DNA from 2 places in the Kineosporia sp. NBRC 101677 genome. Region 1 is predicted to be linked to the other one. Evidence: predicted binding sites of a transcription regulator. Region 1 holds the regulator's gene; the other holds the start of a gene.
What was found. The regulator HspR, encoded in region 1, represses chaperone genes until heat shock. The targets are predictions, from matches to a motif close to ANTTGAGNCNGNCNGNCTCAANT.
Positions count from the first base shown of each region.

Region 2: the regulator HspR is predicted to act here: its motif matches at 6,838-6,860, upstream of QSK18_RS13125 (Hsp20/alpha crystallin family protein).

Region 1 covers NZ_BSTA01000001.1:979,276-994,453, forward strand. The annotation lists gene QSK18_RS04470 (hypothetical protein) at 53-394, shown strand; gene QSK18_RS04475 (heme-degrading domain-containing protein) at 501-992, opposite strand; gene QSK18_RS04480 (heat shock protein transcriptional repressor HspR) at 1,004-1,468, opposite strand; gene QSK18_RS04485 (DnaJ C-terminal domain-containing protein) at 1,494-2,561, opposite strand; gene grpE (nucleotide exchange factor GrpE) at 2,639-3,463, opposite strand; gene dnaK (molecular chaperone DnaK) at 3,463-5,331, opposite strand; gene QSK18_RS04500 (hypothetical protein) at 5,475-6,506, opposite strand; gene QSK18_RS04505 (response regulator transcription factor) at 6,607-7,293, shown strand; gene QSK18_RS04510 (HAMP domain-containing sensor histidine kinase) at 7,296-8,669, shown strand; gene QSK18_RS04515 (hypothetical protein) at 8,858-9,388, shown strand; gene QSK18_RS04520 (FAD:protein FMN transferase) at 9,388-10,431, shown strand; gene QSK18_RS04525 (DUF8596 domain-containing protein) at 10,428-11,078, shown strand; gene QSK18_RS04530 (NADH-ubiquinone oxidoreductase-F iron-sulfur binding region domain-containing protein) at 11,075-12,325, shown strand; gene QSK18_RS04535 (energy-coupling factor transporter transmembrane component T family protein) at 12,329-13,120, opposite strand; gene QSK18_RS04540 (ABC transporter ATP-binding protein) at 13,117-14,658, opposite strand; gene QSK18_RS04545 (ECF transporter S component) at 14,651-15,178, opposite strand, start outside.
Region 2 covers NZ_BSTA01000004.1:98,437-113,614, forward strand. The annotation lists gene QSK18_RS13095 (GGDEF domain-containing protein) at 1-393, shown strand, start outside; gene QSK18_RS13100 (NAD-dependent epimerase/dehydratase family protein) at 394-1,365, opposite strand; gene QSK18_RS13105 (alpha/beta fold hydrolase) at 1,362-4,004, opposite strand; gene QSK18_RS13110 (3-oxoacyl-ACP synthase III family protein) at 4,001-4,996, opposite strand; gene QSK18_RS13115 (hypothetical protein) at 5,742-6,245, shown strand; gene QSK18_RS13120 (hypothetical protein) at 6,253-6,702, opposite strand; gene QSK18_RS13125 (Hsp20/alpha crystallin family protein) at 6,956-7,414, shown strand; gene QSK18_RS13130 (RidA family protein) at 7,482-7,982, opposite strand; gene QSK18_RS13135 (neutral zinc metallopeptidase) at 8,027-8,767, opposite strand; gene QSK18_RS13140 (DMT family transporter) at 8,879-9,820, opposite strand; gene QSK18_RS13145 (MarR family winged helix-turn-helix transcriptional regulator) at 9,862-10,356, shown strand; gene QSK18_RS13150 (sulfatase family protein) at 10,375-11,895, opposite strand; gene QSK18_RS13155 (sulfatase family protein) at 12,079-13,728, opposite strand; gene QSK18_RS13160 (hypothetical protein) at 14,113-15,114, opposite strand.

The DNA of each region.
Region 1 (15,178 bases):
CACGGCGGCGCGCATCCTGCTCGGCACGGCGGTCGGCCTGGCCACCACCGTCGTGGCGTTCCTGGTGCCGCAGACCCTGCTGGTCGCAGTGGCGTTCGGTACGGCCGACTACGCCACCGGCCGGGCCGGCGGGCCGGGCTTCACCCTGCTGGCCGTGCTGGTGGTGGTCTTCGCCTGTGGCGCAGGATCTTTGACGGCGGCGCGGGAGTTCCGCCGAGCCGAGCTGAGTCAGCTCGACAGCATGCGCACCGCGGTGCTCCCGACCGGGCTGCTGGCCCTGGGGATCGCCGCGCACGGAGGGCTGAACGGGTCGGGCTGGCTCGGCGCCGGTCTGCTGCTGCTGGCCACCGGGCCGGCGATCGTGCTCTGCGCCCGGATCGGCGCCCGCACCTGAACCCCCAGCCGCAAGTCGTCCATTCGGCCCATCTCAAAAGAACCCGAACAGAGGACGAGGGGAGCCACCTCGCGGAGGTGGCTCCCCTCGTCCTTCAATCCGGTTTCTAGTTCTTGCTCAGGTCCTCGAGGTACTGCTCCAGTCCGGCCACCACCATCATGTGGTCCTCCACCTCGGGCAGCCCGGACACGGTGACCGTGCCGACCACGCCCACACCGTGCACGTGCACCGGGAACGAGCCCCCGTGGGCCGCGTACTCGGCCGGGTCGAGCCGGAACCGTTCCTCGAACGTCTCGCCCGCCGCCAGCGACTGGCGCCCGACCAGCAGCGAGGACAACCCGAAGCGATCCACCACGGCGGCCTTGCGGCGGATCCAGGCGTCGTTGTCGGCGCTGGTGCCGGGCAGGGCGTAGTGGAACAGCTGCTGGCCGTTGCGGCGCAGGTCGACCGTGACCGGGGCGCGCCGGGAGGCGGCGAGCTCGACCAGGATGATCCCGATCTGCCAGGCGTCGTCGTTGTCGAAGCCGGGCAGCCGCAGCCGTCGCTCCTGATCCTCCAGTTCCTCGATCAGGGCATCCAGCTGTTCGTCGTTCGCCATGCTCACCAGTCTTACCTTCCCGGTCGCCAGACGACCAGCGCCGTAGAGGTGACAGGCCGCCGCGGCCGCCGGCCGGGTGGCACCGCCACGATGTCGCCCCCGGGCTCGGCCGCGAACACCCGCCCGCTGCTGCGCAACTTGGCCTGGGTGAGCCGCAGCTCCTCGAGCAGTGCGTCGAGGCGCCCCTGCAGGGCCCGGTTCTCGTACTCCAGCTCGAGGATCCGCTTGATCCCGGCCAGGTTCACGCCCTCTTCCTGCGAAAGCCGTTGCACCTCGCGCAGGGACGCGACGTCGCGGGCGGAGTAGCGCCGCCCCCGGCCGGCCGACCGGCCCGGCGTCACCAGGCCGAGCCGGTCGTACTGGCGCAGGGTCTGCGGGTGCATCCCGGCCAGCTGGGCAGCCACCGAGATGACGAAGATGGGCGCGTCCGGATCGACGTTGAACTGCACGTCCGCGGCCTTGCCCTGGTCTGTCATCGCCGGGCCCTCCGTGTGCTACCGCTTAACGGTTCTCGTCCAGATGAGCGAACAGATCGGCCCGCGGGTTCTCGTTCCCGGTGGCCTCGGCGAAGGTGCGCAACGCCTCGCGCGCCTTGCCGTCGACCCGCTGCGGCACCGCCACCTGCAGGGTGACCAGCAGGTCGCCGGTGCGCTTGGCGGTCTTCACACCCCGGCCGCGGGCCCGCAGGGTGCGCCCCGAGGGCGTGCCCGCCGGCACCTTCAGCTTGACCCGGGCGCCGTCCGGGGTGGGCACCTCGATCTCGGTGCCGAAGACGGCCTCGGGGAAGGTGACCGGGACGGTGAGCCGGACGTCCGGGCCGTCCAGGGTGAAGATCGGGTGCGGGGCCACCGAGACGGTGACCCACAGGTCCCCCGGCTCGCCCCCCATGTCCGAGGCCTTGCCCTTGCCGCGCAGCCGCACCTTCTGACCGTTGCGGACCCCGGCCGGGATCCGCGCGGTGATGTTGCGCAGCCCGGCCTGCGGGTCATCGACCCGGAGGTTGAGCTGGGCCCCCTCCATCGCCTGCCGGAACGTCAGCGTGGCGGTGGCATTGAGGTCACCACCGCGCATCGGGCCGCGCGGGGGACGGTACTGCCCGTTGCCACCGGAACTTCCGGGCGGGAAGAGACCGCTGAGCATGTCCTCGAAGATGGGCGACTCGGTGCCGCCGCCGTAGCCGCCGGTGTTGTACCGGACCCGCTGCTGCCCCGCGCCGGCGCCGGGCATGCCGCCCGCACCGCCGAACAGGTTGCCCAGCAGGTCTTCGAAGCCCGCGCCGCCACTGCCGCCCGCAGCCGGCCCACCGCCGCCGGCCGTGAACCGCGCGCCTCCGCGGGACATCGCCCGGATCGCGTCGTACTGCTGGCGCTGCTCCGGGTCGGACAGCACGGCGTACGCCTCGCCGACCTCTTTGAACCGCTTCTCCGCCGCGTTGTCACCGGGGTTGGCGTCCGGGTGATGGGTGCGGGCGACCTTGCGGTACGCCTTCTTGATGTCCGCAGGGGTGGCGTTCTGCGGCACACCGAGGACGGAATAGAAGTCCTTTTCGAACCAGTCCTGGCCCGCCATGTCTCTCTCCTAGCGCCGCCTGCCCGACCGGCCCGCCGGACGCTGGATCAGCGCCCGGCGGGCCGGTCGTCGAGGTGTCAGTTGGGGTCGGCGACGGCGACCCGGGCTGCCCGCAGCACCCGGTCACCGCTGCGATAACCGGGCTGGAGCACCTGGACGACGGTGGTCGTCGTGGTGCCCTCGGCCAGTTCCGCCTCGGTGCGCATGAGCGCCTCGTGCACCTCCGGGTCGAAGGCCTCACCGGCCTCGCCGTAGCGCACCAGGCCGAACCGCTCCAGGACCGCCTCGAGCTTCTCGGCGATCGCCGCGAACGGCCCGGACTCCAGGTCACCGTGCTGACGGGCCAGGTGGACGTCGTCGAGGACCGGAAGCAGCGCCTCCAGCACCCCGGCGATCGCCGTCTCCTTGGCCACGTCCCGGTCCCGGTCCACCCGGCGCCGGTAGTTCACGAACTCGGCCTGCAGACGCTGCAGGTCGCCGAGCCGCTCGGCGGCGGAGGACCGGGCGGTGTCGAGGTCGGCCAGGATGCCGTCCAGCGAAACCTCCTCGGCCGTCACGTCTTCCCCGTTCTCGCCGGAGTCTTCACCCTCGGCCTGGTCAGCCTTCTCGGCCTGGTCGGCCTTGCTGGCCTGGTCAGCCTTCTCGGCCTTCTCGGACTCGCCGGACTCGCCCGTTTCCGGTTCGGTGTCGGCCGGTGCCCCGGCGGCGTGCTTGCCACCGTTCTTCGCGGCGTTCTTCCCGGCCGGGGAGGGGGAGCCGGACTCCTCCGGCTCACCCTCGGCGGACGATGCGGACGAGTTCTGGCGCACCTCGCCGGTTTCCGGGTCGAGCCGACGTCGGTCGCGGATGACCGGACCCGAGGGACCCTGACCTTCCGACGGATCGACAGTCTGCTCGCCCATCACTTGTCCTCGTCGACGATCTCGGCGTCCACCACGTCGTCGTCGTCCTTGGTGGCGGAACCGGCCGCACCCGCACCCGCGCCGGCGCCCGGGGCACCGGACTCGCCGCCCTCGGACTGCGCCGCGTAGAGCGCCGCGCCGAGCTTCTGGCTGGCCGCGGACAGGTTCTCCTGCTTGGCCTTGATCTCGTTGACGTCGGTGCCCTCGAGCGCCGTCTTCAGCTCGGCGATCGCGGTGTTCACCTCGGCCTTGCCGTCCTCGGGCAGCTTGTCGTCGCTGTCGCGCAGGAACTTCTCGGTGGAGTAGACCAGCTGCTCGGCACCGTTGCGGACCTCGGCCTCGTCGCGGCGCTGACGGTCCTCCTCGGCGTGCTGCTCGGCCTCCTTGACCATCCGGTCGATCTCGTCCTTGCTCAGGGCCGAGCCACCGGTGATCCGCATCGCCTGCTCCTTGCCCGTGCCCCGGTCCTTGGCGGACACGTTCACGATGCCGTCGGCGTCGATGTCGAAGGTGACCTCGATCTGCGGCACCCCGCGCGGGGCGGGGGCGATGCCGGTCAGCTCGAAGTTGCCCAGCGGCTTGTTGTCCCGGGCCAGCTCGCGCTCGCCCTGGAAGACCTGGATGAGCACCTGCGGCTGGTTGTCGTCGGCGGTGGTGAACACCTCGGACGCCTTGGTCGGGATCGCGGTGTTGCGGTGGATGAGCTTGGTCATCACGCCGCCCTTGGTCTCGATGCCCAGGCTCAGCGGGGTGACGTCGAGCAGCAGGACGTCCTTGCGGTCACCGAGGATGACGCCGGCCTGCAGGGCGGCGCCGATGGCGACGACCTCGTCCGGGTTGACGCCCTTGTTCGGCTCCTTGCCCCCGGTCAGCTCACGCACCAGGTCGCTGACCGCCGGCATCCGGGTGGAACCGCCGACGAGCACGATGTGGTCGATCTCCGAGACCGAGATGCCGGCCTCCTTGATCACCGACTGGAACGGCGCCTTGGTGCGCTCGAGCAGGTCGGCCGTCATCTGCTGGAACTGTGCCCGGGTGAGCTTCTCGTCCAGGTGGACCGGGCCGTTCTCGGTCATCGAGAGGTACTGCAGCGAGATCGTCGTGGACGTCGCGCTGGAGAGTTCCTTCTTCGCCTGCTCGGCCGCCTCGCGCAGCCGCTGCATCGCGATCTTGTCCTTCGACAGGTCGACACCGGTCGAGCTCTTCACGGTGTTGACCAGGTGGTCCATGACGCGCTGGTCCCAGTCGTCACCACCGAGGTGGTTGTCACCGGCGGTCGAGACGACCTGGATGGCGGTGCTGCCGCCCTCCTCCACGTCGACCTCGAGCAGGGAGACGTCGAACGTGCCGCCACCGAGGTCGAAGACCAGGATGCGCTCGTCAGCCTTGCCCTTCTCCAGACCGTAGGCCAGGGCCGCGGCGGTGGGCTCGTTGATGATCCGGCGCACGTTCAGGCCGGCGATCTCGCCGGCCTCCTTGGTGGCCTGACGCTGCGAGTCGTTGAAGTACGCGGGCACCGTGATCACCGCGTCGGTGACGGTCTCGCCGAGGTACTCCTCCGCGTCCCGCTTCAGCTTCTGCAGCACCCGCGCGGAGATCTCCTGCGACGTGTACTTCTTGTCGTCGATCGCGATGTTCCAGTCCGTGCCGACGTGCCGCTTGACGGAGCGAATGGTCCGCTCGACGTTCGTGACGGCCTGGCGCTTGGCGACCTCACCGACCAGCGGCTCGCCGGACTTGGCGAACGCCACGACGGACGGCGTGGTGCGGCCACCTTCGGCGTTGGCGATGACAGTGGGCTCGCCACCCTCGAGCACGGACACGACCGAGTTGGTGGTTCCGAGGTCGATTCCGACCGCTCTTGCCATGATCTTGGTTCCCTTCGATAAGAGCTGAGTGGCCCTCACTCAGGTTGGTGCAGCGACCCGAGGTAGTCAACTCGGGACTGACCTAACTTGAGTCTGCCTGGCTCAACTGACGAGAAGGGCGCGGTGTTCCCGGCCGGGGAGATTTACATCCCCAGAGTGAGGCCCCGGTCGGCCGCCGAGGGGGCGGACGCGCCCCCTGTCACGCAGTCGGCCGTGCTCGGCGGCACCGACGCTGCACCCGATGAAGCCGGTTCGGTGGATGCGCACCCGGATGCGGGCGGGACGTCAGAGTTCTTGGGGACGTCTGTGGTCTCCACCGGCGCGCTCGTCACCTCTTCGGCGGAGCCGTCCGGCTCGCTCACCTCGACGGTCTCCCGAGAGTGCTCGGACGCTCCGACCGACGAACGGGTGACCGTGGGCGTGGACGAGTGGGCGGGAGGGGTGGAGGCCGATGTGGGCGGGGCCACGGGCGGCGTGACCGGAGCCCCGGAAGGTGTCGTCCCGGTGGGCTCTTCGGTCGGGGCGGGGAGTTCGGCGCTGCCCGAAGGGACCGGCGTTCGGGTGTCTGTAGGGGCAGAGGGCGCGCTCGGCACCGGCGAACTGGACGAGACATCCGTCACATCCGGGTCAGGCCCTGTGGTAGGGGTGCCCGCCTGCGGGCGCGGAGCCGCCTGCACCGGGTTCCGCGGGTCGAGCGGGGTCTGCCCGAAGGCCGGCGAACCCTGCTCACAAACGGCCGTGACCAGCACCGCACGCTCTTCGCGGAGAGAGAAGACGACCTCGAGCCGGCGTTGCCCGGTGGCGGAGATGCGGGCCTGCCAGCCGTCGAACGGCAGGGCGTAGCCCGCTACCCGGGAGCCCGCGCAATCGGCGTGCACACGACCCCCGGCAGCACGCATGGCCAGGCTCGTGGGCCGCTCGGCCGCGCCCTCGGCCCCCTGGGACGACGGCTGCTCCGGCTCGTCACCACCGGCCCCCAGGACCTGCCCGCCGGAGCCACCGACAGTGACAGGGGTGGACTGGACAGACGCCGAGACTGCGAGGGGTGACGAAGGGCTGAGCGACTGCGACGTGACCTGACGGCCGGCCGCGCCGATCGCGATCGTGGCGATTGCGGCAACCACGGCCACCGCTGCGAGCCAGCCGAGCATGGCGCCGACGATCCGGCGTTTCACCCAAATCACCTCCTCGGGAACCCTAGCGTTGAGCCGGGCGGGTGTAGATCCGGACATTCAGAATGTCCCCAACCAGGTTTCAGCCGGTACCGTCGCGCACGTGGCGGTCATTCTGATCATCGAGGACGACGCGGGGATCCGCGCGGCCCTCTCCAGAGCTCTGACCGATCGCGGTCACGCAGTGCAATGGCAACCGGGCGGCCTGCCCGGCCTGCAGTCGGTGATCGACGATCGGCCGGACGTGGTCCTGCTCGACCTCGGTCTGCCCGACGTCGACGGCATCCAGGTGCTGACGATGCTGCGCGCGGTCAGCGAGGTGCCGGTGATCGTGGTGACCGCCCGGGACGAGGACCAGGACGCGGTGAAGGCGCTGGACGCCGGGGCCGACGACTTCGTCACCAAGCCGTTCGGGGCCGACCACCTCGACGCCCGGATCCGCGCGGTGCTGCGCCGCGGCGGTCCGCAGAAGACCGAGGGCCCGCTCACCGTGGGCGGTCTGGCGCTGGACGCCCGTACCCGGGTCGCCACCCTGGACGGCGAGCCGCTGGAGCTGTCCCGCAAGGAGTTCGACCTGCTGCTGGCCCTGGCCCAGCGGGCCGGTGAGGTGGTCAGCAAGCGCGAGCTGCTGGCCGAGGTGTGGCAGCAGCCCTACGGCGGCGGCGACCGCACGATCGACGTGCACCTGTCCTGGCTGCGCCGCAAGCTCGGCGAGTCGGCCGCGGAACCGCGTTACCTGCACAGCACCCGGGGCGTGGGCATCCGCCTGGTCGCCCCCGGAACCGACTAGAGATGCGCTGGCGGCTCACCCTGCTGGTCGCGGCCACCACCTCCGCGGTGGTCCTGGCCTTCCTGATCCCGCTGACCCTGCTGCTGCGCTCGCTGGCCGAGGAACGCACGCTCGCCACGGTCACCGCCGACGCCACCAACCTCGCGCAGATCGCCGCCAACTCCGGCGCCGCCGGGGCCGCGGCCGAGCTGGAGAACACCGACGACCCGCTGGGCACGGTGTCGGTCTACCTGCCCGACGGTGACGTGCTCGGGGCCAAGGCCGACGACGCCGCGAACCTCGGCAAGGCCCTGAAGGGGCTGGCCTTCACCAGCCGCGACGACGGCCGGGCGGTGGTCTACGCGCCGGTGCGCACCACCGAGGGCACCTACGTGGTGCGTACCGAGGTCAGCGGCGACGAGCTGCACCGCGGGGTGGGCCGGGCCAGCTGGATCCTCGGCGCCCTGGGCACCCTGCTGCTGGCCCTTTCGGTCGGCGCGGCCGACACCCTGGCCCGAAGACTCAGCGACCCGATCAAGGACCTGGCCGCCGCGGCCGACTCGATCCGCGACGGGCGCCTGGACATCCGCAGTCCCGAGCACGGCCCGCCCGAGGTGGTGGCCATGGCCGGGGCGCTGAACCGGCTCTCGGCCCGGATCGAGCAGCTGCTGATCTCGGAACGCGAGTCGGTGGCCGACCTGTCGCACCGGCTGCGGACCCCGGTCACCGCGCTGCGCCTGGACGTGGAGAGCATCTCCGACCCGGAGCTGGCCCAGCGCATCGAGGAGCACGTGGCCACCCTCGAGCGCACGGTGAACGCGGTGGTGCAGGACGCCCGGCGCCCGGTCAAGGCCAACGTCACCTCGCGCACCGACGTGGCCGCGCTGGTCGGCGAGCGGGTGGCGTTCTGGTCGGCGCTGGCCGACGAGCAGGGCCGGTCGCTGCGCACCTGGCTGCCGAGCCGGCCCACCTGGGCCCGGATCGACTCGGTGGAGCTCACCGACGTGGTCGACGTGCTGATCGACAACGTGTTCGCGCACACCGAAGAGGGTGTGCCGCTGGAGGTCACGGTCAACACCAACGCGGCGCACGAGATCGTGCTGGCCGTGCAGGACGGCGGCCCCGGCCTGCCCGGTGCCGACGTGGTGGCCCGCGGGCACAGCAACGCCGGTTCGTCGGGGCTCGGGCTGGACATCGTCCGCCGCGCCGCGATCGCCTCCGGCGGCCGCCTCGAACTGGGCCGTTCCCGCCTCGGCGGGGCCAAGGTGCAGGTCGTGCTCAGCCCGGCCGAGACCCGCACCCGGGAGCGGATGCGCCAGCGGCGCAGTTCGGCCGGCGGCGGTCTGAGCCAGCGCATCCGCAAGCTCGCCGGGATGGGCTCGTCGCAGGCCTCGTGATCGCGCGGGGTGCGGGCCCGGATCACTGACCGGACCCGCACCACCCGCGCCGCCGAGCACTCATTCGGCTCCCCACCACACCCGTCCGTAATCGGTTTGCCACCCTCACCTGCGCTTTCACAGCTGGTTAGGGTTCATTTGACGATTGAATGACCGGCGCTTCACTTGTTTCCCGCCACTGTGTCCGCGTGCGTTCCGTGAGCCCTGACGACCGAGACCGCGGCCTGCGGGTCGCCGGCACCGTGACCGGTGCGGTCACCGCCATCACCCTCGTCGCCGTCGGCGGCACCACCGCCCTCGCGGCCTCGCAGACCCGTGAGCAGGATGCGGTGAAGGCCGCGGCCGCCCAGGCGCAGGTCCAGCAACCGGCCGCCCAGCCCACCCAGCCGGGGCAGGCGACGCCCACGGTCGAGCCCACCGGAAAGCCCAAGCACAAGAAGAAAAAGAAGACGCCGAAGCCGAAGAGCGACACCGCGGGCACCACCGCGACCTCCGGCAACTCCGGCGGGTCCGGCAGCGGCTCGGGCGGCCGGACCAGTGCCGACGAGACCACCGCGGACACCCCGGCCACCACCAGGACGAAGACCAAGACCACCACCTCGGAGCCCGAGGCCAGCACCCCCGAAGAGACCACGACCACCACCGAGCCGGCCGAGACGACCACCACCACGGCTCCGGCCACCACCACGCCCCCGGTGGTACCCACGAGCGCGTCCTGATGCCGGTGCAGGAAACGGCCGTCCGCTACGGCACCGCCCGCTGGAACGCCCTGGGCACCTACGTCGCGCTGGTGGTGTCCGACGCCGACCGGCTCGACGCCGCCCGGGCCGCCTGCGAGCGCATCCTGGCCGACGTGGACCAGGCCGCCAGCCGTTTCCGCACCGACTCCGACCTGACCCGGGCCAACCGCCACGCCGGTGAGTGGGTGGGCGTGGCCCCGCTGCTGTGCCGGGCGCTGTCCGCGGCGGTGTGGGCGGCCGATCTGACCGACGGCCTGGTCGACCCGACCCTGGGCCGTCAGCTGCTCGCTCTGGGTTACGACCGGGACATCGAAGAGCTGCGCCGGTCCATGGCGGCCGGGCAGTCGATCGACTCCACGGTCACCCCCGGGATGGTCTCCACCGACCCGGCCCGGGCCTCCTTCCCGGCCCGCACCGGCGCCTGGCGGGAGATCGAGATCGACCCGCAGGGTGCAGTGCGGGTGCCCAGCGACGTCTCGCTCGACCTCGGTGCGACCGGCAAGGCGTTCGCCGCCGACCTGATCGCCGGCACGGTGCCCGCGCTGGCCGATACTGACCTGGTGATCAGCCTGGGCGGTGACATCGCGGTCGGTCTGCGGCCGGACACGGAGCCCGGTACCCATCCCTGGCGGGTCTCGGTCACCGAGCTGCCCGAGGTCCCCCAGCCCCTAGGGGGCCGGGAGGTGCCCCCAGCGGCCGGGCCGGGCAGCGAGGTCGTGGTGATCCACGAGGGCGGCCTGGCCACCTCGTCGGTGCTGGCCCGCCGCTGGTACCAGGACGGCGACCGGCACCACCTGCTCGACCCGCGCACCGGCCGCCCGGTCGAGGAGGCCTTCCGCACGGTCACCGCCTGCGGCTGCTCCTGCGTCGAGGCCAACGCGATCAGCACCTCCTCGATCGTGCGCGGTGCGGCGGCGCTGGCCTGGCTGGAGGCCGAGGACGTGGCGGCCCGGCTGGTCGCCGCCGACGGCACGGTGCACCGGGTGGCCGGCTGGCCCGAGAACCTCGCCGTGAGCGCATGAGCCCCGACTTCTTCACCGAGGCCTTCCAGGACGACCGTCTGCTCTGGTTCCTGAACCGCGGCACCGGCGTGATCCTGCTGGTGCTGATGACCGGCTCGGTCTGCCTCGGGGTGCTCTCCACGGTCCGCGCCTCGTCGGTGTTCTGGCCGCGCTTCGTCACCCAGCAACTGCACCGCAACCTGTCCCTGCTCTCGGTCGCCCTGCTGATCGCGCACGCCGCCCTGGCGGTGATCGACGAGTTCGTGAACATCCGCTGGTGGGACGTGCTGATCCCGTTCCTCGGCGAGTACGAACCGCTCTGGCTGGGTCTGGGCACGCTGTCCACCGACCTGGTGATCGTCACCGTGCTCACCGGCCTGTCCCGCACCCGGTTCCGTTCCCGCACCTGGCGCGCCATCCACCTCACCTCCTACCTGGGCTGGGCCGCGGGCCTGGTGCACGGGTTCGGGATCGGCACCGACAGCCGCGAGACGTGGTCGGTGGGGATCAGCGTGGCCTGCGTGGGTCTGGTCGCCGGGGCGATCGCCGTGCGGCTGAGCACGCTGGGCCAGGAGAAGCAGCTGGAGCGCCGCTCCGAGTCCCGCCGGCCCACCGGTTCGGGCTACGAACCGGCCCAGAGCCGACGCAGCCGCAGGAGGAACCGATGACGCATTCGCTGCTGGAAGCCGGTTTCCACGGCGAGGTCTCGGTGCTCGACGGGCCGCTGCTGCTGCGCGGTCTGGACGTCGGGCCCGACCTGCCCGAGCACCGGCGGTTGTGGCGTGAGCCGGCCCCCCGCACGGCGGCCCAGCTGGTCGACCTGAGCTGGAAGATCGGGCTGACCGGGCGCGGCGGGGCGGAGTTCCCGTTCGCCCGCAAGCTGCAGGCCGCGCACGAGTCGGGGCGCAAGCGGGAGCTGGTGGTGAACTGCTCCGAGGGTGAGCCGGCCAGCGCGAAAGACAGTGCGCTGATGCTGGCTGCGCCGCACCTGGTGCTCGACGGGGCCCAGTTGCTGGCCGAGGCGCTGGAGATCACCCACGTGCACGTCTCGGTGCCGGGTGAGCGGCCGAGTGTGGTGGCGGCGGCCAAGGCGGCGATCCGCGAACGGCGACGCGGGCGTAAGGCGGTTGCGTTCGAGCTGCACACCACCAGCGGCGGTTTCGTGGGTGGGCAGGCGCGGGCGGTGCTGGAGATGGTGTCCGGGCGGGACAATCTGCCGGTCACCGCGAAGGAGCCGGAGGCGATCTCGGGGTTGCGGGGGCGCCCGACCATGCTTTCCAACGCCGAGACTCTGGCGCATCTGGCCGCGGTGAGTGATCTGGGGCCGGAGGCCTATGCGGCGTGGGGCACACCGGCCGAGCCCGGCACCCGGCTGCTGTCGATCTCGGCCGACGGCCCGGGCGGCCTGGTCATCGAGGCGCCCTACGGGGTTCCGCTGGCCGAACTGCTCAGCTTCTGCGGCTACGACCCGGCCCGGCCCCTGCTGCTGGGTGGCTACCACGGCACCTGGCTGGCCCCCTACCAGGTCACCAACTGCACGCTGAGCAGCACCGACCTGGCCCGCTTCGGGGCCCGGCTGGGCGCCGGGGTGCTGTTGCCGATGCTGCCCGGCGACTGCCCGCTGAGCTACACCGCGCAGATCGTCGACTACCTGGCCCAGCAGCGGGCCAAGCGCTGCGGCCCGTGCACCAACGGTCTGCCCGCCCTGGCCGCGGCCTGCATCCGGCTGCCCGGGGTGCGCTCGCGGCGCGAGTCGGCCGACCTGGTGCGGCGTCTGCAGGAACTGACCGGGCTGGTCACCGGGCGCGGCGCCTGCGCCCACCCCGACGGTACGGCCCGCCTGGTCAGTTCCATGCTCGACACCTTCGCCCCCGAGATCGAGAACCACGTGGACGGGTACTGCCACTACGCCTGAGCTTCAGGTCAGCAGCAGCTCCCAGGTTCCGGCCCAGACCCCGGCGGCGGTCGCCAGCACCGCCACGGCCACTCCGCCCAGCACCACCAGCGCGTCGCCGCGGCCGAACACCGACCGGCGGGCCCAGGTGCGCGGGGCATCCACCCCGAAACCGCGGGCCTCCATCGTGGTCGCCAGCACGGTGCCCCGCCGGATCGCGATCACCAGCAGCGCGAACACCTGACCGGCGAACTGCCTCGGGCCGTGGTCGAGCCCGCGGGCCCGCCGGGCCATGGTCAGCGTCTGCCACTCCTGGGCCAGCAGCCCGACCAGGCGCAGCGAGGCAAGTGCCGAGAGCACGAAACGGTGTGGCAGGCGCAGGTTCTGGGAGAGCGAGTCGGCCAGGTCGGTCGGGTCGGTGGTGGCCAGCAGCACCACCCCGGGCAGTCCGATGGCCAGGATCCGCAGGGTGATCGCGATGGCCGAGGTGAGCGAGCCGTCGGTGACCGTCACCGGCCCCAGCCCCAGCAGGGTGCTGCCACTGTCCACCCCGAAGAACAGGGTCAGGATGCCCGCCGGGATCGCCCCGAGCAGGATGATCCAGCTGGCACGGAACAGCTTTCGCGGGCCGAGGCCGCACCACGGCAGGGCCGCCAGTTCCAGCGCCAGGGCCACCCCGGCCGTGACCGGGTCGACGGTGAGAATCAGCGCCACCGAGATCACCGAAGCCACGGCCAGTTTCGCGGCCGGGTTGGCCCGGCCGATCGGCGCGGTCGAGGCCTCGCGCTGATCGAGGCCGTTCAGCAGCAGACTCACAGCGTCACCACCGATCCGTGCCCGGCCAGCACCTTCACCAGCTCGTCGTCGTGCGTCGCGGCCACCACCGCCCGGCCCTCCCCGAGCAGCTCCACCAGCAGAGCCGCGAGTTCCGCCCAGGTGCGGGCGTCCTGGCCGAAAGTCGGCTCGTCGAGCACCAGCACGTCCGGTGCAGTGGCCAGCACCGTCGCCACCGAAAGCCGCCGCTGCTCACCCCCGGAGAGGGTGTACGGGTTGGCGCGGGCAAGATGGTCCAGCCGCAGTCGTTCGAGCAGATCACCACCAAAGGACGTTTGTGGCGGGCGATGTTTCCGGAAGCGCCTTTTGTGTTGGGCGGCCACCCGTTCCGGGCCCACGGCCAGCTCCTGCGCCACCGTCGGGGCGACGAACTGGTGCTGGGGATCCTGGAACACGGTCCCGATCCGGCTCACCAACTGCCCGGCCCGCCAGGTGTGGGGCTGCGGCCCGGCGCCTTTGGCCAGCTCCTCCGAGGCGGCCAGGCTGCCCCCGGCCGGAGCCGTGAGCCCGGCCAGGGCCAGAGCCAGGGTGGACTTGCCCGCGCCGTTGGCCCCCGTGATCGCCAGGGCCCGGCCGGCCTGCACCACCAGATCCACGTCCCGGACCGGCGGGTGCTCCTGACCAGGCCGCCGGGCCGCCAGCCCTCGGGCCGTCAGCAGTGCCACCCCCGTGCCCACAGCGTTCCCCGAGACAGCAGCGGCAGCCGCGTCGACCCGTCCATTGTCTGGCTTTTCGGCCCCGAAGCCCTCCGGTACCCATACCCCGGCCGCCGCCAGCGAACGTCCTTGCTCTGTGAAAACCCGCCCGGGCTCGCCCTCGGCCCGCACCCCGCCGCCCGGCTCCAGCACGATCACCCGGTCGACCAGCGAGAGCCAGGGCTGCACCCGGTGCTCGATCAGCACGCAGCCCGCGCCGGTCATCTCCAGCACCGTGGCGATGGTGCGCCTGACCTGCTCGGCGCCCTCCGGATCGAGCATCGCCGTCGGCTCGTCGAGCAGCAGCAACCCCGGCCCGAGCGCCAGCACCCCGGCCAAGGCCAGCCGCTGACGTTCACCGCCGGACAACTGGCCGGTCGAATGCCCCACCGGATAAGGGAATCCGACCCCGTCGAGGGCCTTGTGCACCTTCGGCCAGATCTCGGACTCCGGCACCGCGTGGTTCTCCAGACCGAACGCCACGTCGTCGCCGCACCGCGCCAGCACGGTCTGAGCCTCCGGGTCCTGCAGCAGCAGCCCGGTCACCGCATGACCGTCACGCACCGCCTCCTGTCGGGCCTGCCGAGTGGGAACGCCGTCGAACAGCAGCGTGCCCTCCTCGTCGCCGCCCGACTCCTCCGGATCCAGCAGACCCGCCAGCCCGGCCAGCAGCGTCGACTTGCCCGCGCCGCTGGCCCCCAGCAGCATCACCCGCTCCCCCGGCTCGATCCGCAGATCCAGCCCACGCACCGCCCAGGCCTTGCGGGTGGAGTGCCGCCAGCCCCAGCCCCGCGCCTCGACCAGCGCGGGACGCACGTCAGACACGTTCGGCAGTCCGGCCCGAAGCCAGCGGGGCCAGCGCTCCGGTGCGGGCCAGGGCCTGGGTGAGCAGCCACGACCCGAGCCCGGCGATCACCACGCCGGAAGCGGCGGCGACCCCGATGTAGGCCAGTTTGGTGCCGGCCCCCAGCTCCGGGTAGTAGATCAACGTGTCCAGCATGCCCACGGCAACGCCGGCCCCGGCCCCGGCCAGCAGCGCGGTGACCAGGCCGTAGCTGCGGTAGAGCAGCAGCGCGAACACCACCTCGGCGCCCATCCCCTCGACCAGGCCGTACCAGACCGTGCTGAAGCCCCACTCGTTGCCGACCAGAGCCGACAGCGACGCCGCCACCAGCTCGGTGTAGACCCCGGCGCCCGGACGCCGGACAACCAGCGCACCGAGCACCGCCGGGAACAGCCACATGCCCACGACCAGGGCAGACGCCGGCGGAACGAGGGCGTCGCGCAGCGGGGTGGAGGCCACGTTCCAGGCCGCGAAGATCAGCCCGCTGGCCACCCCGAGCAC
Region 2 (15,178 bases), on a different contig from region 1:
CTGGTCATCATGATGGTCGATGTCGACCACTTCAAGCAGGTCAACGACACCTTCGGTCACGACGTGGGAGACCAGGTGCTGCGCCGGATCGGCTCGATCCTGACCTCGCACGTGCGCTCGGACGACCTGGCGGCCCGGCTGGGCGGGGACGAGTTCGTGGTGGTGATGTGCCCGGACGTCCGGGGGATCGGGGCGGCCCGGGCCGAGGCCATCGTGAAGTCGGTCCGCGAGCATCCCTGGTCGGAAGTGGCACCCGGACTGAGCATCTCGATCAGTCTCGGCCTGCACCGGGGTCCGGCTGCCGACCTGTCGCACCTCACGGCCGAGGCGGACCGTCAGTTGTACGTGGCCAAGCGGGAAGGCCGAGGAAGGGTGGCGGGCGGCACCCCCTGATCAGTGGCTGGCGTAGTACTGGCCCAGCCGCTCGAACCCTTCTTCCAGCCCCACCGCAGGCGTCCAGTCGAGCACCGAACGCGTGTGCTTCTGATCGAACCAGTGTGCGGTGGCCAACTGTTCAGCCAGGAAGCGAGTGAGGGGAGGATCGTCGCGGCGCTTGCCGGCGGCCCAAACGCCTTCCACTGCAGCACCGGCCAGCCAGGCCACGCCGAAGGGGATGTGCAGGCTGGGCGGTTCGGCTCCGGCGGCCGTACATAGACGGGCGAAAAGATCGGCCACCGGCCGGGGTTCGCCATTGGTGACCACCAGGGCCTGCCCCCGCGCATGATTGATGCGGTCGAGGGCGGCAACCGTCGCGTCTACCGCATTGTCGATGTACGTGGTGTCGATCAGCGCTGCCCCGGAACCGATCAGGGGCAGGCGGCCGGCCTGGGCGCGCTGCACGATGCGGCCCACCAACTGCGTGTCGCCCGGCCCCCAGACCAGGTGCGGGCGGATGGCGACGACGGCGAGGTCGGGACCATTCGCAGCAAGGGCGAGCTGTTCGCCGGCAGCCTTGCTGCGAGAGTAGTTGCCGCGGGCGCGTTCCGGGTCGGCCGGGCCCGCGCCCGCACCGACCAGGGCGTGGCCGTGGTGGGCCACCGAAGGCGACGACACGTGAACCAGACGCGGAGTACCCGCGTGCTCAATGGCGTCCAAAAGATTCTGGACCCCATCGATGTTGACCGCCGCGTACTCGGCCCAGGGGCCGGTGACGTTGACCTTGGCGGCCAGGTGCACCACCGCGTCCATTCCTTCTACTGCTTTGAGGACGCTGGTGGCATCGGTGATGTCGCCGGTCACCTCCCGCACACCGGCCAAAGACGATGGGCGGCGCTGGAACACAGTGACCTCGTCACCGCGGTCGGCCAGCTTCCGGGCCACCCCACCACCGAGCAGACCGCTGGCGCCGGTGACCAGAACCCTCATCGGGAACCCGCCAGACGGCCTTCCGCCCAGCGGGCCACCTCGGTGCGATCGATCTTGGAGTTGTGCCGGATGTCGGTCTTCAGGCCGTCGGTGACCAGCACCGCAGCGAGTTCGACGCCGGCCACGGCGCGCACGGCGGCGGCCAGCTCGAGCGGGGCCACCCCGGCGGGGGCCTCGCCCTCGAGCACGGCGACGAGCTGTTGCGCGCCGGCCGGGCCGACCCCGACCAGGGCCGCCCGCCTGACCTGGGCCACCGTCTCGATGCGCTGCTCCACGCCGACCGGGGTGACGAAACCGCCGGCCGTGCCGAGCACGTGCACCAGCCGGCCCTCGACCCAGAGCCGGCCTTCGGCGTCGAAGTGCCCCACGTCGCCGGTACGGTGCCAGCCGTCTTCGGTGAACGTGGTGCGCTGCGTGTACCAGAGCTGGTCGTAGTGGTTCTTCACATGCCCGGCCCGCACCAGGATCTCGCCGGTGACCTCGGGCTTGTCGGTGGTCTCGGCGATGGCGGCGGTGCCGTCGGCCTGCAGCGGGCTGAGCGTGACCTCGACCCCGGGCAGGGGCCGGCCGACCAGCACACCGTTGCCCGGGCCGGCGGCCACCAGCTCGGTCAGGTCGACGTCGGTGACCAGCAGCGCCTCGGTCATGCCGTAGGGGGTGTGCAGGGCGGCCGCGGGCAGCAGGGCCTGCAGCGAGGTGAGGAGCGCGGCCGGGACCGGGGCCCCGGCCGAGAGCAGCAGCCGCACCTGGTCGAGCCCGCTGCGCTCGGCGGCGCCCAGCTCGACCGAGGTGTGCAGGACGTTGGCCAGGGCCGCGGGCGAGGCGAAGACCATGGTGGCGTCGATCGCGCGGACCGCCTGGGCCAGCGCGGTGGCGCTGAGTGTGCGCGGCGCGGTCACGTCCATGTCGGGCACCACCGAGGGCACCCCGAGGGCGGGGCCGAACAGCGCAAAGGGGGCGAAGGCGGCCACGAAACGGTCTTCCGGCCCCAGGTCGTAGGCGCGGGTCAGGGCGTCGCGGACGGCCTCGAGACGGCGGTGGGTGTAGACCACGCCCTTGGCCGGGCCGGTGGAGCCGGAGGTGAAGATCACCATGGCCTCGTCGTCCGGCGCCGGTTCGGGCGGCAGTTCGGTGACGGCCGAGTTCTTCAGGCTCTCGAGCGTGGTGCTGACGCCGAGGGCGCGGGCCCGGGGCGAGCCGGCCCGCAGGCCGACCGAGATGCGCCGGCCCGGCCAGCGCAGGGCGCGGGCGGCGAGCAGGCCCCGGTCGATGGCGATCACGTGCTTGATCGCAGCCCCGCGGATGGCCCGGTGCAGGCCCGGCAGACCCAGCCCGGCGTCGGCGATGACCGCGACGGCGCCGATGCGGGCGCAGGCGTAGAGCGCCACCGTGAGGTCGGCGCCGGGGGGCACGAGCAGGGCCACACGGTCGCCGGGGGCGACGCCGGAGGCGAGCAGGCCGGAGGCCACCCGCGTGACGTCGTTGGACAGCTGCAGCCAGCTGTGGGTGCGCCAACTGGCGGTCTGCGCGGTGCCGTTGCCGGTCGCCTCCACCAGGGCGGCAGTCAGGTCTTCGGCCCGCTCGGTCAGCGGCGCCCACAGGGGGCGGCGGTTCTCGGAACTCTCAGAACTCTCAGAACTCTCAGAACGAACAATGGACGATGTTTGCGCACCTACGGCGGTCGGGGGGCCGGAGGCGCCCAGGGTGGGCACCACCGCGTCCTCGAGCCACCGCCGAAGGGCGCCGGCCACGTCGGCGTCTTCGGCGACCAGGTGGCCGGCCTTCTCGAACCGGTGCACCTGGGCGTGCGGCAGGCGCTCGCGCAGGTCGCGCAGGTAGAGGTCGGTGAACACCGGGTCGCGCGGGCCCCACAGCATCAGCGCGGGCACGTCGGCGAGCCGGGGCAGGCCCTGCACGATGCTCTGCAGCGCGTCCCAGCTGGGGTGGCTGGGCGAGACCGGGATGTCTTCCACGAAGTGGTCGATGCCGGTGCGCCGCTCGGCCGTGCGGTACGGGTCGAGGTAGCCGGCCCGCACCGGGCGGCGCAGCAACGGGTGCGCGATGGCCAGGGTGCCCTGCAGGAAGATCGGGCAGGTGGCGGTGACCAGGCGGCGCACGCCGGGCAGCCGGGCGGCACCGATCAGGAACGGCAGGGCGGAGCCGGGCGGCTGGTGCACGGCGGTGTTGAGCACCGCGACCCCGGCCAGCTGGGCGGTGTTGCGGGTGGCCCAGCCCAGGGAGATGCAGCCACCCCAGTCGTGCCCGAGGGTGACCACCGGGCCCTTCAGCTCCAGCGCCCGGGTGAGCCGGTCGAGGTCGTCCAGCCGCAGGCCCAGCCGGCGCCGCACGCCGGTGCGCTCGGACCAGCCCATGTTCAGCTGGTCCATCGCGATCACCCGCCATGGACGCGGGCCGGTGGACAGGGCGGCGATGACGTGGCGCCACAGGTACGACGAGGTGGGGTTGCCGTGCACGCACAGCAGCGTCCCGACCGGCTCGGCCTCGAGCACGTCCTGGTTGTCGAGCACGTGCCAGGTGTGCACCGCGCCGGTGGCCTCGGCCACCCGCACCTTGCGCACCCAGCGCGGGTCGACCCCGTGCGCCGGGCTGCTCACTTCCGGGCTCACTTCCAGGCTCACCAGATCACCGGCAGGACCCCGGCGGTGAACCCGGCCGCGCCGCAGACCAGCAGGACCTTGTCGCCCTTGCTGATCAGCCCCTGCTCGGAGGCCAGGCTGAGGCCCAGCGGGATGCTGGCCGCGGCGTTGTTGCCGAACCGGTCGAGGGTGAACTCCACCTGGTCGGGGGAGTAGCCGATGGCCGAGCACAACGCCTGGGTGACGCCCTTGGAGACCTGGTGCGGGAAGATCCGCTTCACCTCGTCGAGCTTCCAGCCCAGCTCGTCGATCGACTTCTCGATCAGCGGCGGGATGTGCTCGATGGCCAGCGACTGCAGGCCCGCGCTGTCGCACTCGAAGAAGTAGCGCGAGTTGTCGTGCGGCATCAGGTTGCCGCCGGCCAGCACGGTGGACAGCTCCCACTTCGAGCCGTCGGAGACGAAGCGCCCGGGCAGCAGACCGGTGTTCTCCTCCTCGGTGGCCTCCAGCAGCACCGCACCCCCGGCGTCGCCCAGGGTGAGCGCGGCCAGCTTCTTGCGCAGGTCGTTGGAGCTCTCGATCGAGAAGTTGATGGTGGGGGAGAGCACCTCGCCGGCCACCACCAGGACCCGCCGCGCGCGACCGGTCTCGATCGCCGCGGCGGCGAAGTCCAGGCCGTTGAGGAAGCTGTTGCAGGCGTTCTTGATGTCGGCGAAGGTCGCGTTCCGCGCGCCCATCTTGTGCTGCACGATCGCGGAGGTGGCGGGCTCGGACACGTCGTGCGAGGCCGAGGAGTAGATCAGGAAGTCGACCGACAGCGGGTCGACGTCGGCGTTGCGCAGCGCGGCCAGCCCGGCCTGCGCGGCCAGGTCGGAAGAGGTGGTGCCGGGCACCGCGTGACGTCGCGCGCCGACCCCGGTGAGCCGCTCGACCAGGCCGGCCGGCATGGCGAAGCCGGGGCTGCGCTCGGTGACCAGGGCTTCGATCTCCGCCGAGGTGATCACGCCGTCCGGTATCGCGTGTCCGGTGCTCACGACCGCAGAATTGATCAAAGTTCTCTCACCTTGGCGACTGGGATTCGGATGGTCCGGTCCTGACTTCGGTGTCCCGCCGGGCCTGGGCCACCTGCCATCCTGACACGGAATCGGCATTCCGCTCGCGCGGGGCCGCCGATACGCGTGGTAGGTGCGGGTATGAAGTGACGACGAACCAGCGCCGCCCGGCGTTCCGCAGTGGTCCGCGGTGGCCCGCCGCCCGGCCGAGATCAAGTCGTTATATCGAAACCCTTGTTTTCGGGTTGCGGGGGTGGAGGCCCTCTCCGAGGCTGACAGTAGGTGGCGCGCCCCGTGCTCGCGCGAGGGCTCCCCGGCCGGCGGGACAGCTGATGTCTGCCTCTCCGATCTCCCGGTAGTTCCAGCGTCGAACATCCGCTACCCACAGGCATTCAGCGGTCACTGCGGTCGAATACGCCCGGCAATCGCTGAATCTCGTTCGGTCACGGATTCCCGTCACTGGATCGCAGGTGCCCGATCACAGAATCAGCCCAGGTCAGACGGTATTCGGCAAAGACTTGCGTCGGGCGGTACTGATGGAAGAGGATGATCAAAGCCTCAACTTCCAGGCGATCATGAGCACCACTGCCCGGAATTCGTCCGCTGCTTCATTGTTTCGGCAACCCGGTCGCCTCCTTCGTCCGGCGTGCAGGCCAGCGCCTCGGCCGGATCCCTCCCGGTGCGTGTGAGATCCGTTCCACCGCAACCCTTGATCGAGAGCAATCTGATGACGCCAAGTTCGAGCCCGGTCACCGCACCCATGGACATGGTTCGCATCGTCCGGCAGGGCCGTCACGCCGCCTTCGAGCAGGTCTCCTCCGCAACCGAATTCGCCCGCCCGTCGGCCCCGCCCGATCGTGCGGCGGTGATCAGGGAGCGTCTGGCCGTTGAACGGGACCAGCTGCGGCGGCTGCGCCGGACCCTGCCTGATCTGGCCGACCGGTCGCAGCGCTTCGAAATCGAAGAGGAGATGCGCGTTCTCGCGGGGAACATCCGAGCCGGGCGGCAGGCTCTGGAACGGCTCAGCGCGCTGGGGTCGGCCTCCGCCTGGGGCCCGTCCGACTTCGTACCCGGAGACGAGGCGCGCCTCGGAACCACCTGGGGCGAGGTGCTGCACATCGGCCCGGCCGGGCTCACCCTCCGGTTGGACCAGTCGTCCGAGCAGTCCGTCGAGTACGCCCGCATCACCGGCCGCCGTCGCGACGGGCACGAAGACATGAACAAGGCCTGAGCCTCCCTCAGGGCCGCGCCTCGTGCCCGGCGCGCCCGTGGGTACGCCGGTCCTCCTTCATCCGGGCCTCGAACAGGTGCCGACGCCCACCCACCAGCTCCTCACGCGCCGTGCGTTCCAGCTCACGGGCCAGCGACCAGTAGCCGTCGTCGTAGTCCTCGACCACCTGGAACGTCCATCGGCCGGCGATCACGTTGTGCCCCACCAGCTCCTTCTCGATCCGGTCGGCCAGCTCGGGGTGCCCGGCGGTGCGCAGCGCCTCCACCGCCTCCCCGAACTGAAGATCCGAGCGTCCGGTGATCTGGTGGAACGCGTACAGGTGCCCTCGGGCCTGCTCGAGCGTCTCGAGCGCCTCGGAGAGCTTGCCCAGCGCCTCCACCGTCGCGTCGCTGACCCCTTCCGGCACCCGGTGGGCCTCGTCCGGGCCGGTCGGCTGGGGGGCTGAGTTGATCGTCACGCCCTATCCGTAGCCCGCTCGCCCAGCCCTCGCCCGTCGATCTTGCCCCTCCGCACCCGGGCCAGGTCCAGCGTCCAAAATCCAAAACAAGCCCTTGACCTGGTCAAACGTCAGTGAGCAGCCGAGTGGGCGAAAAGTTGAGCGATAAGGGCTCAACTTCGGAATGCATCGGCGCCCGATCGGCGTTACCTTCTTCGTGCGGCCCGGAAGAGGGGTCGCGAGAACGAGATGCTTCGAAGGAGCGTGAGTCGAAATGGCTCTTCCTGTGCGTTCGGGCGACGCGGTCGTGCGGTGGGATCCGTTCCGTGAGTTCGGCGACATGCAGCGGCAGTTCGACAGTCTGGTCCAGTCCGTGTTCGGTCCCGCGGGCCGCGAGCAGGCCGAGAGCCGGCGTCCGTGGCGCCCGCTGGCCGACGTGAGCGAGACCGACAGTGGCTACGTGCTCAGCCTCGAGGTGCCCGGTTTCCGCCGGAACGAGATCGAGATCAGCGTCGAGGGTGACACCCTCACTGTCGGTGGCGAATACGCGCAGTCCGAAGACGGTGAGCAGCGGCACGCCCGTCGGGCCGGGCGGTTCCAGTACCGCACCCTGCTGCCGAAGGGCGTGGCGGCCGACCGGATCGGTGCCTCCCTGGCCGACGGTGTGCTGCAGGTCTCCATCCCGAAGACCGGCGAGACCGCACCCCGCACCATCGAGATCACCGAGGGCTGACCGAAACCCTCGAACAGACAAAGGATGCCCGACCTCGCCACCGAGGTCGGGCGTCCTTTGTTGTGGGTCAGGGGGTGTTCGGGTGTAGCTCCACGGTCAGCAGCACTTCGTAACAGTTGCCTCGGGCCAGGCTGGTGACGCCCATGTTCGCCCGGGTCACCGCCCCGGCCTCCCCGAAGACTTCGGCGAGTACGTCGGACACGCCTTCGCCCACTTCGTGGTGGCGGTCGAAATCCGGTGTGGCGGCCACGAAACCGAGCATCTGCACCGGGGCCAGCACGTGGTCGAGCGAGCCGACGGCCAGGCGGATCATGCCCAGACAGTTGGCGGCTGCCTTACGGGCAGCCACGTAACCCTGCTCTACGGTGAGGTTCTCGCCCAATCGTCCCGGATTCAGCACGGTGCCGTCACGGTCTTCCGGGGTCATGCCGCCCAGGATCAGCAGAGAACCGGTGCGATGGAAAGCCTTCAGTTGCTTGCCGTAGCGCGCCCCGTACGGCGGGTCCGAGTAATCGGGGACGATGTGCTCGAGTCGGTCTGCGCGCGCATCGGGGCCGTCGGTCGCCATGAGCGAACCCTAGCCATTGGATCCAGCTATTGGAAGAATGGATCCTAGGATGAGAGGCAGCTGGCCAGAGCACTGCCGTTGCCCTGAGTGCCCTCGTAGCCCTGGGCGAAGGCCTGGGTGCGCTGCTGCCCGGTGCCGTGCGCGCCCTCAGCGAACCACGGGATGCCCGGCTGGTCGCCGACCGTGGCCAGGGAGGTGAGTAACTCGTCGATGTCGCCTTCCTCCACGGCCAGCACGTCGGCCCGGACCGAGTCGCCCAGATAGGCACCGGCCATGCAGTCGGCCTGCAGTTCGTGCTGGATGGTCAGGCGGTGCTGGATGCCCAGCAGGTCCTGCACGGCGTGCGCGTACTCGTGGCCGATCAGGTAGTACACGAAGGCGTCGCCGATGGCCTGGTACTGACCGGCGATGAAGTTCTGGTCGTAGGCGATGAAGTTGCCCACCGGGCAGAAGAAGGCGTTGTTGAGCACGAAGGGCTCGCCGCCGCAGTCGCCGTCGCCCTCCTCGTCGTAGGGGATCACCCCCTGGACCGGGGTGAACTGACCGCCCTGGGACTCGAAGAACGACTCCCAGTAGCTCTCCGAGGTCCGGATCGAGGTGTCGATGTCGGTCTTCAGCTCGTCGGCGCCGGACTGGGAGCTGCCGCCGGAGTCGGGACCGGTGCCCACCGAGCCGTCTTCGGCGTAGGCGCACGCGGACAGCAGGAGCAGGGCGGTCAGGCCGGCCGAACCGAGCCGGAGAGACCTGCTCCGGCTGGCCGGCCGCACACGACGCAAGACGCTCATATCGTCCGAGAGTAAGTCAACCAAGATCGAACGGCGACCCGAAGGACTCAGAGGCGCCGATCGTCCTCAGGTCTTCGGTGGTTCTCCGGCGCGGGCCCAGGCCGCCTGCGATCACTGCCTTTTCGCGGGTGCCCCGGTCTCCACCGAGGTGGGCTCGGAGGGGGTGCCCGCGGGTGCAGTGCGCCGTCCGGTGAGCAGGCGCCGGGCGATCGGCTGGCCGAGCAGGATGCCCAGGACGACCAGGGTGACCCCGACGATCTGCCGCACCCCGAACGGCTCGGAGGCCAGGAGCACCCCGAGCACCACCCCGGACACCGGGTTGAGCAACCCGATCAGGCCCACGGTGGCGGCGTCCAGGCGTTTGAGGCCGTTGAACCAGAGGGTGAACCCGAGGGCGGTGGCCACGAAGGTGACGTAGCCGTACCCGGCCAGACGCTCGGCCGTCATCGCCGGGGGAGCGCCCTCCACCGCGATCGCCACCGGCAGGATGATCAGGCCGCCGGCGATCAGCTGCCAGGAGGTCAGCGCCAGGATGTTGATCTTCGGGCTCCAGCGCTTGGTCAGGATCGCGCCCAGGCTGGAGAGGATCATGGCGGCCAGGGAGGCCAGAACACCGCGGTAGTCGATGCCCTCCCCGCCGTAGTTACCCAGCAGCATCACGGCTACCCCGGCGATCCCGACCACGGCGCCCGCCACCGCCAACACCTGCGGCCGCTCGGCCAGCAGGGGCCAGGCCAACAGCATGAGCATCACCGAAGAGGTGGCCATGGTGGTCGAGGCGACGCTGGTGGGCAGAAGCTGGGCGGTGATGTAGATGAGGGTGAAGAACGCCCCAAAGTTCAGTGCCCCGAGCACCAGCGATCGCCACCACCAGGAGCCCTTGGGTAGCTGTCGGGTGATCAGCAGCAGGAGCAGACCGGCCGGCAGGGCGCGCAGGGCCCCGCCGTAGAACGGATGGTCCGCAGGGAGGGTGTGGCTGGTGACGTAGTACGTCGAGCCGAAGACGATGGGGGCGACGGCGGTGAGCGCCACCCAGCGGACGTTAGCTTCCATGGAAGCTAATATAGCTTCCCGGGAAGCTATATAGTCGGCCGATGAGCACGCCTGATCATGTGGCCCGGGTGATGGCCGAATGGTCCCGGGAACGACCGGATCTGGATTCCAGCCCGGTCGCGGTGATCGGCCGCCTGCACCGCCTGGCCAACGCGCTCACCCAGGAACTGGTGCAGGTGTACCGGCAGTTCGGTCTGACCGAGGGGGAGTTCGACGTCCTGGCTGCCCTGCGCCGGGTGGGAGAGCCGTTCGAGCGGGCGCCGGGCGAGCTGGCCCAGAACACCATGGTCACCACCGGGGCGATGACGAAGCGGCTGGACCGGCTGGTCGAGGCGGGGCTGGTCTCGCGGCGGGTCAGCGAGGTGGACGGGCGGGGCCGGGTGGTGGCGCTGACCCCGCAGGGGCGCGAGCTGATCGACCGGGCGTACACCGCGCACATGGCCAACGAGCAGCGACTATTGCAGCATTTCAGTCCGCTGGAGAGGCGCACGCTCGAGGAGCTGCTGACTCGCTGGCTGGGCCGGTTCGAAGGCTGAACCGGCCCAGCCAGGGGGTCAGGTCAGTGACTGGGCCTTGAGGCAGGCGGCCTGCCGCTTGCACTTCTCGGCCGCCTCGAGCTTGCGGTGCAGGCTGCGCAACTTCTTCTGGGACAGCTGGTTCACCACGTTGCGCCGCTCGAGCGGGTCCTTCTTGCGGTCGTAGTACTCCCGCTCCCCGGTGACGTACTCGACGTACAGCCACGACTTGCCGCGGATGGCGGTGTAGTCCGGTGGGTTCGGGCTGCGGAACACCTCGCGGTCCGGGTCGTTCGGGTCGACCAGCGGGCCCCGGTGCTCGATCAGCACGTACTGCCGGCTGTTGGTACCACCCCGCCAGAGCGGGGCCAGGCTGCGGCCGTCGGCCTTCTTCGGGCGCGGGGCCCCGGCCAGGTCGGCGAAAGTCGGCCGCAGGTCGATGCTCTGGCCCAGTGCGGACACCTTCTGGCCGGCCGGGACGTCCGGGCCGGTCACCACCAGGGGCACGTGGATGTCGGTGTCGAACGCGGTCATCTTGCCCGAGACCAGGGCGTGCTCACCCATGTGGTAACCGTTGTCGGAGGTGAACACGATGTAGGTGTTGTCCTCGACGCCGCTGCGGCGCAGCTGGCCCTTGATGTCGACGATCAGGTCGCTGACCGACTGCACGGTGCGCAGCCGCTGGCGGTACTGCTCGTCCATCAGCTTCTTCTGGGCCTTGGTCAGTTTCCGCGCGCGCATCCAGGCCGAGGGGTTGGTGTTCGCCTTGTCGTACGACTTCCCGCGCGGCACCTTGGCCTTCTTGAACAGGCCGGCGTGGCGGGGGGCCGGGATGTAGGGCTTGTGCGGGGTGAAGGTGGAAAGTTCCAGCAGGAAGGGCTGTTCGCGGGCCGCGGAGCGCCGGATGAAGTCCTGGCCGCGGCGGGAGATGACGTCGGTCAGGTAGTCCTTGGGCTTGCGGCCGTAGTGCACGACCTCGCCGTTCTGGTTCAGGTTGTAGTTGAAGCCCGCGTAACCGCTGGCCGCCAGCGACCATTCGTCCCAGCCGGCCGGCTGGTTGCCGGACGGTGACTTCGTGCTGCCCGGCTGGTAGTCGTTCAGGAACTTACCCATGATCGCGGTGCGGTAGCCGGCCTTGCGCAGGTCGCTGGCGAAAGTGTCCTGGTCCAGCTTCTTGTCGCGGAAGGCCTGGTAGCCGCCGTCGGGGGTGCCGTTGGTCCAGATCCCGGTGTTGTGCGAGTAGCGGCCGGTCATGATCGACGTGCGGGAGGGGCAGCACAGCGAGTTGTTGACGAAGTAGTTCTCGAACGTGGTGCCCTGCTGCTGCATCGTGCGGACGGCCGGGATGTGCTTCAGCAGGTTCATCGACAGGTCGTCGGTGAGCACGAGAACGATGTTGGGGTCGCCGTTTCCGCCGGCGGCGGGCTGGACCACCGGCTGGACGAGCGGTTCCTCGGCGGGCCGGTCGACGATCGACGTGGTGGCCGGCGGGGTGCCGCAGGCCACCAGGGCGGTGATCAGAAAGCCGGTCAGGGGCAGGACCCGCCACGGGTTGCGCACGGTTGCGCACCTCCTTGTGCCGCCACCGCGGTAGCGGTGCGGGTGAGAGTGTCAGGGGGACTCCAGATTAGTCTACTAATCTGGTAGAGAATGTGGGACGTGGGCAAAAGTTCCGGGGGTCCCGGTGAAATTCCGGAACCCCCGATGGGGATCGGCCGAAAACTCCTGGTGGGGAGCCGGAGATCAGTTGGCCGAGGGCAGACCGGCACCCAGCGGGGTGCTCGATGCGCTCGGCGAAGGGGTGGCCGTGGCCGAGGGCGAGGTGCTCTCCTCGAGCAGCTCGTCGGCCTTCGCCTTGGCCCGCCTCCGGGCCTGCCGCAACTCCGAGACCGAGGCCGGCTCGGCGTGGGCGTGGGTGCACTGCTCCTGCCCGGCGCACTGCCGGACATCCTTGAGCAGGCGGTCCAGGGTGAGCAGGCGCTTCTTGGTGATCTTCCCGACGATGTTGTTCATCTCGTACGGGTCGCTGGTGAGGTCGTAGTACTCGCGCTGGCCGTTGTTGTACTTGACGTACAGCCAGTCCCGGTGGCGCAGGGCGGCGTAGTTCGGCGGGATGGGGCTGCGGAAGATGCCGGTGTCCGGATCCATCTTGTCGACCTCCATCCCCTTGTGCTCCACCAGGAGATGCTGCCGGTCGTTGGTGCCGCCGCTCCACAGCGGGGCCAGGCTCTGACCGTCCACGCTGGCCGGCACCGTGGCCCCGGCCAGGTCGCCGAAGGTGGAGCGCAGGTCGATGTTCGAGCCCAGGTCCTCGACCTTCACCCCGGCCGGGACGTCGGGACCGGTCACCACCAGGGGCACCTGGATGTCGGTGCTGAACGCCGTCATCTTCCCGGAGATCAGGGAGTGCTCACCCATGTGGTAGCCGTTGTCGGAGCTGAACACGATGTAGGTGTTGTCGGCGACGCCGCTCTCGCGCAGCTGGGCCTTCACGTCGGCGATCATCTCGTCGATCGAGAGCGTGGTGCGCACCCGCTGACGGAACTGCTCGTCCATCTTCTTCTTGCGCGGGCCGGTCAGCTTCTGCGAGGCCATCCAGCTGGGGGCGTTCTTGTTCTTCTTGTCGTACGAGGCCACCCGCGGCGCCTTGAGGTCTTTGTACAGGTTCTCGTGGCGCGGGGCGGGCACGTACGGCTTGTGCGGCGTGAACGGGGCCAGCTCGAGCATGAACGGCTCGCCCTCGGCGGCGGCCCGCTTGATGAAGTCCTGGCCGCGCTCGGAGATCACGTCGGTCAGGTAGTCCTGCTCGGCCCGGCCGTAGTGCACGACCTCGCCGTTCTGGTTCAGGTTGTAGTTGAACCCGGCGTAGCCGCTGGCCGCCAGGGCCCACTCGTCCCAGCCGGCCGGGTTGTTCGCCGAGGGTTTCTTCGGGGAGCCGGGCTGGTACTCGTTCATGTACTTGCCCATCATCGCCGTGCGGTACCCGGCCGCCTGCAGATCGGTGGCGAACGTGTCCTGGTCGAGCGCGCGGCCCTTGAACATGTAGTACCCGCCGCCGGTGGCCGCGGTGTTGGTGATGATCTCGGTGTTGTGCGGGTAGCGGCCGGTGAAGATCGTGGCGCGCGAGGGGCAGCACAGCGAGTTGCTGACGAAGTAGTTCTCGAAGGAGGCGCCCTCGTCCTGCATCGCCTTCACCGTCGGCATGTACTCGACGAGGTTCGTGGCCAGGTCGTCGACCAGGACGAAGACGATGTTGGGCTTGGACCCGGAGGCCGCCACCGCCGCCTGGTCGCCCTCGACGCTGCTCACGCTGGGTGTCTGGGGGGCACTGCAGGCGGCCAGGACAGCCACCGTCAGGCCGGCCACAACGGTCACCGCGCGTTTCTTCAGCATCTCGCACCTTCCGCAGCCGTCACCGCCGGCCAAGGTCAGCCACCGGGTCGGGTCGCGTCAATCAGGGGGAGTGGCAGCCTAGTCGACCGCATAAGTCACGATTGGCGCCACAACTCGCTCGAACCCTTACTGCACCGCCCCGGATCGGCGGCGGCGCGGGTTCTTCACCGCCGGGAGACCCTCAGGGTCGTTCATCGGAATCGGTGCAGACGCGCTGAACTGCGCCGATGGCGCAATGTGAGGGAAGTATGAGAGCCCGGTGAGAAGCTGTGAAGAGCCTGAGAACGTGGCGATCGTCACGTGGCCGACCGGGTGAACGGTCGAGCCTAACTCCCGTTGATCAAGAACGCACTCCGACCGTTAACCGGCCGTTCAGTCCGAGGCTCAGCTCCTGGCGACGCGACGGGTGGTGGCGTTCTCCTGGATCCGGTAGATGCCCGGGCCCACCGTCAGGTAGAAGCTCGTTCCGTCAGTGACCGGGCCGCTGATCCTTTCGGGGCTGCCGCTCTCGTCCGCCCGCCCCGGCAAGTGCACCTGCGTCCACGACGAGCCGTTCCAGCGGTGCACGGTGTGGCGGTCGTCGGCCGTGGGCGAGGCCGACGCGTGGGTGGCGACCACGGCGATGCTTTCGTCGGTGGCGGCCGCGAGCTCACCCGGAGACTCGATCTCGGTGGTCTCGCCGGTGGCCGGCGTCAGGCGCACCACCGTGCTCGGGGAGGAACCGTCGGGGGCGGCGGCGAGGCTCCAGACCACCGAACTGGGGGTCAACGTCATGCCCGAGAGCAACTTCGGCCCCTCGCCGGCGTCGTACAGCGCCTGGGTGGTGCGCCCGTCGTCGGTGACCAGCAGCAGGCGCCCGTGACGGTAGACCAGCGTGCGCTCACCGTCGCTGACCACGTAGGGAGTGCTCTCGTAGCCGCCCGCGGGCAGCTGGAGCAGTTCTCGCCTCACCCCGCCCCGCAAATGCTGCACCAGACGGTCGTTCTGGTATCCGATCCAGCCGCGGGGGGTCCAGGCGACCAGCTGTTCCGGCGTGCGCCAGGCTTTTTCCCGGCCACTGGCCAGGTCGAGCCGGTGCAGGGTGATCCCGGGGCCCGCGTCCTCGGTCCAGCGCAGGACGCGGCCGTGCAGGTCGGTGTAGTTCTCCCGCCAGCCCTGGCGCAGCCGGGCCTGGGCCACCTGGGTCAGGGGCGCTCCCGGGCGTGCGGCGAGGATGGTGGCGTCATTGCGCAGTACCGCCAGGCGGCCGGAATCGAAGCCCAGGATGGTCAGTTCGGCGGGCCGGGCCGCCGCCGGGCCGGGAGCGGTGAGGCTGGGCAGCAGGGTCGCCAGCAGCAGACCGGCCACCCCGGTGCGAAGTCGCCGCCCGCTGGTGCGCGCCGTCATCCCGGTCTCCCGTCTTCTCGGCCAGTGCGACAAACTAGGCCTGACCGGCGAGTAGTTCTGTGGC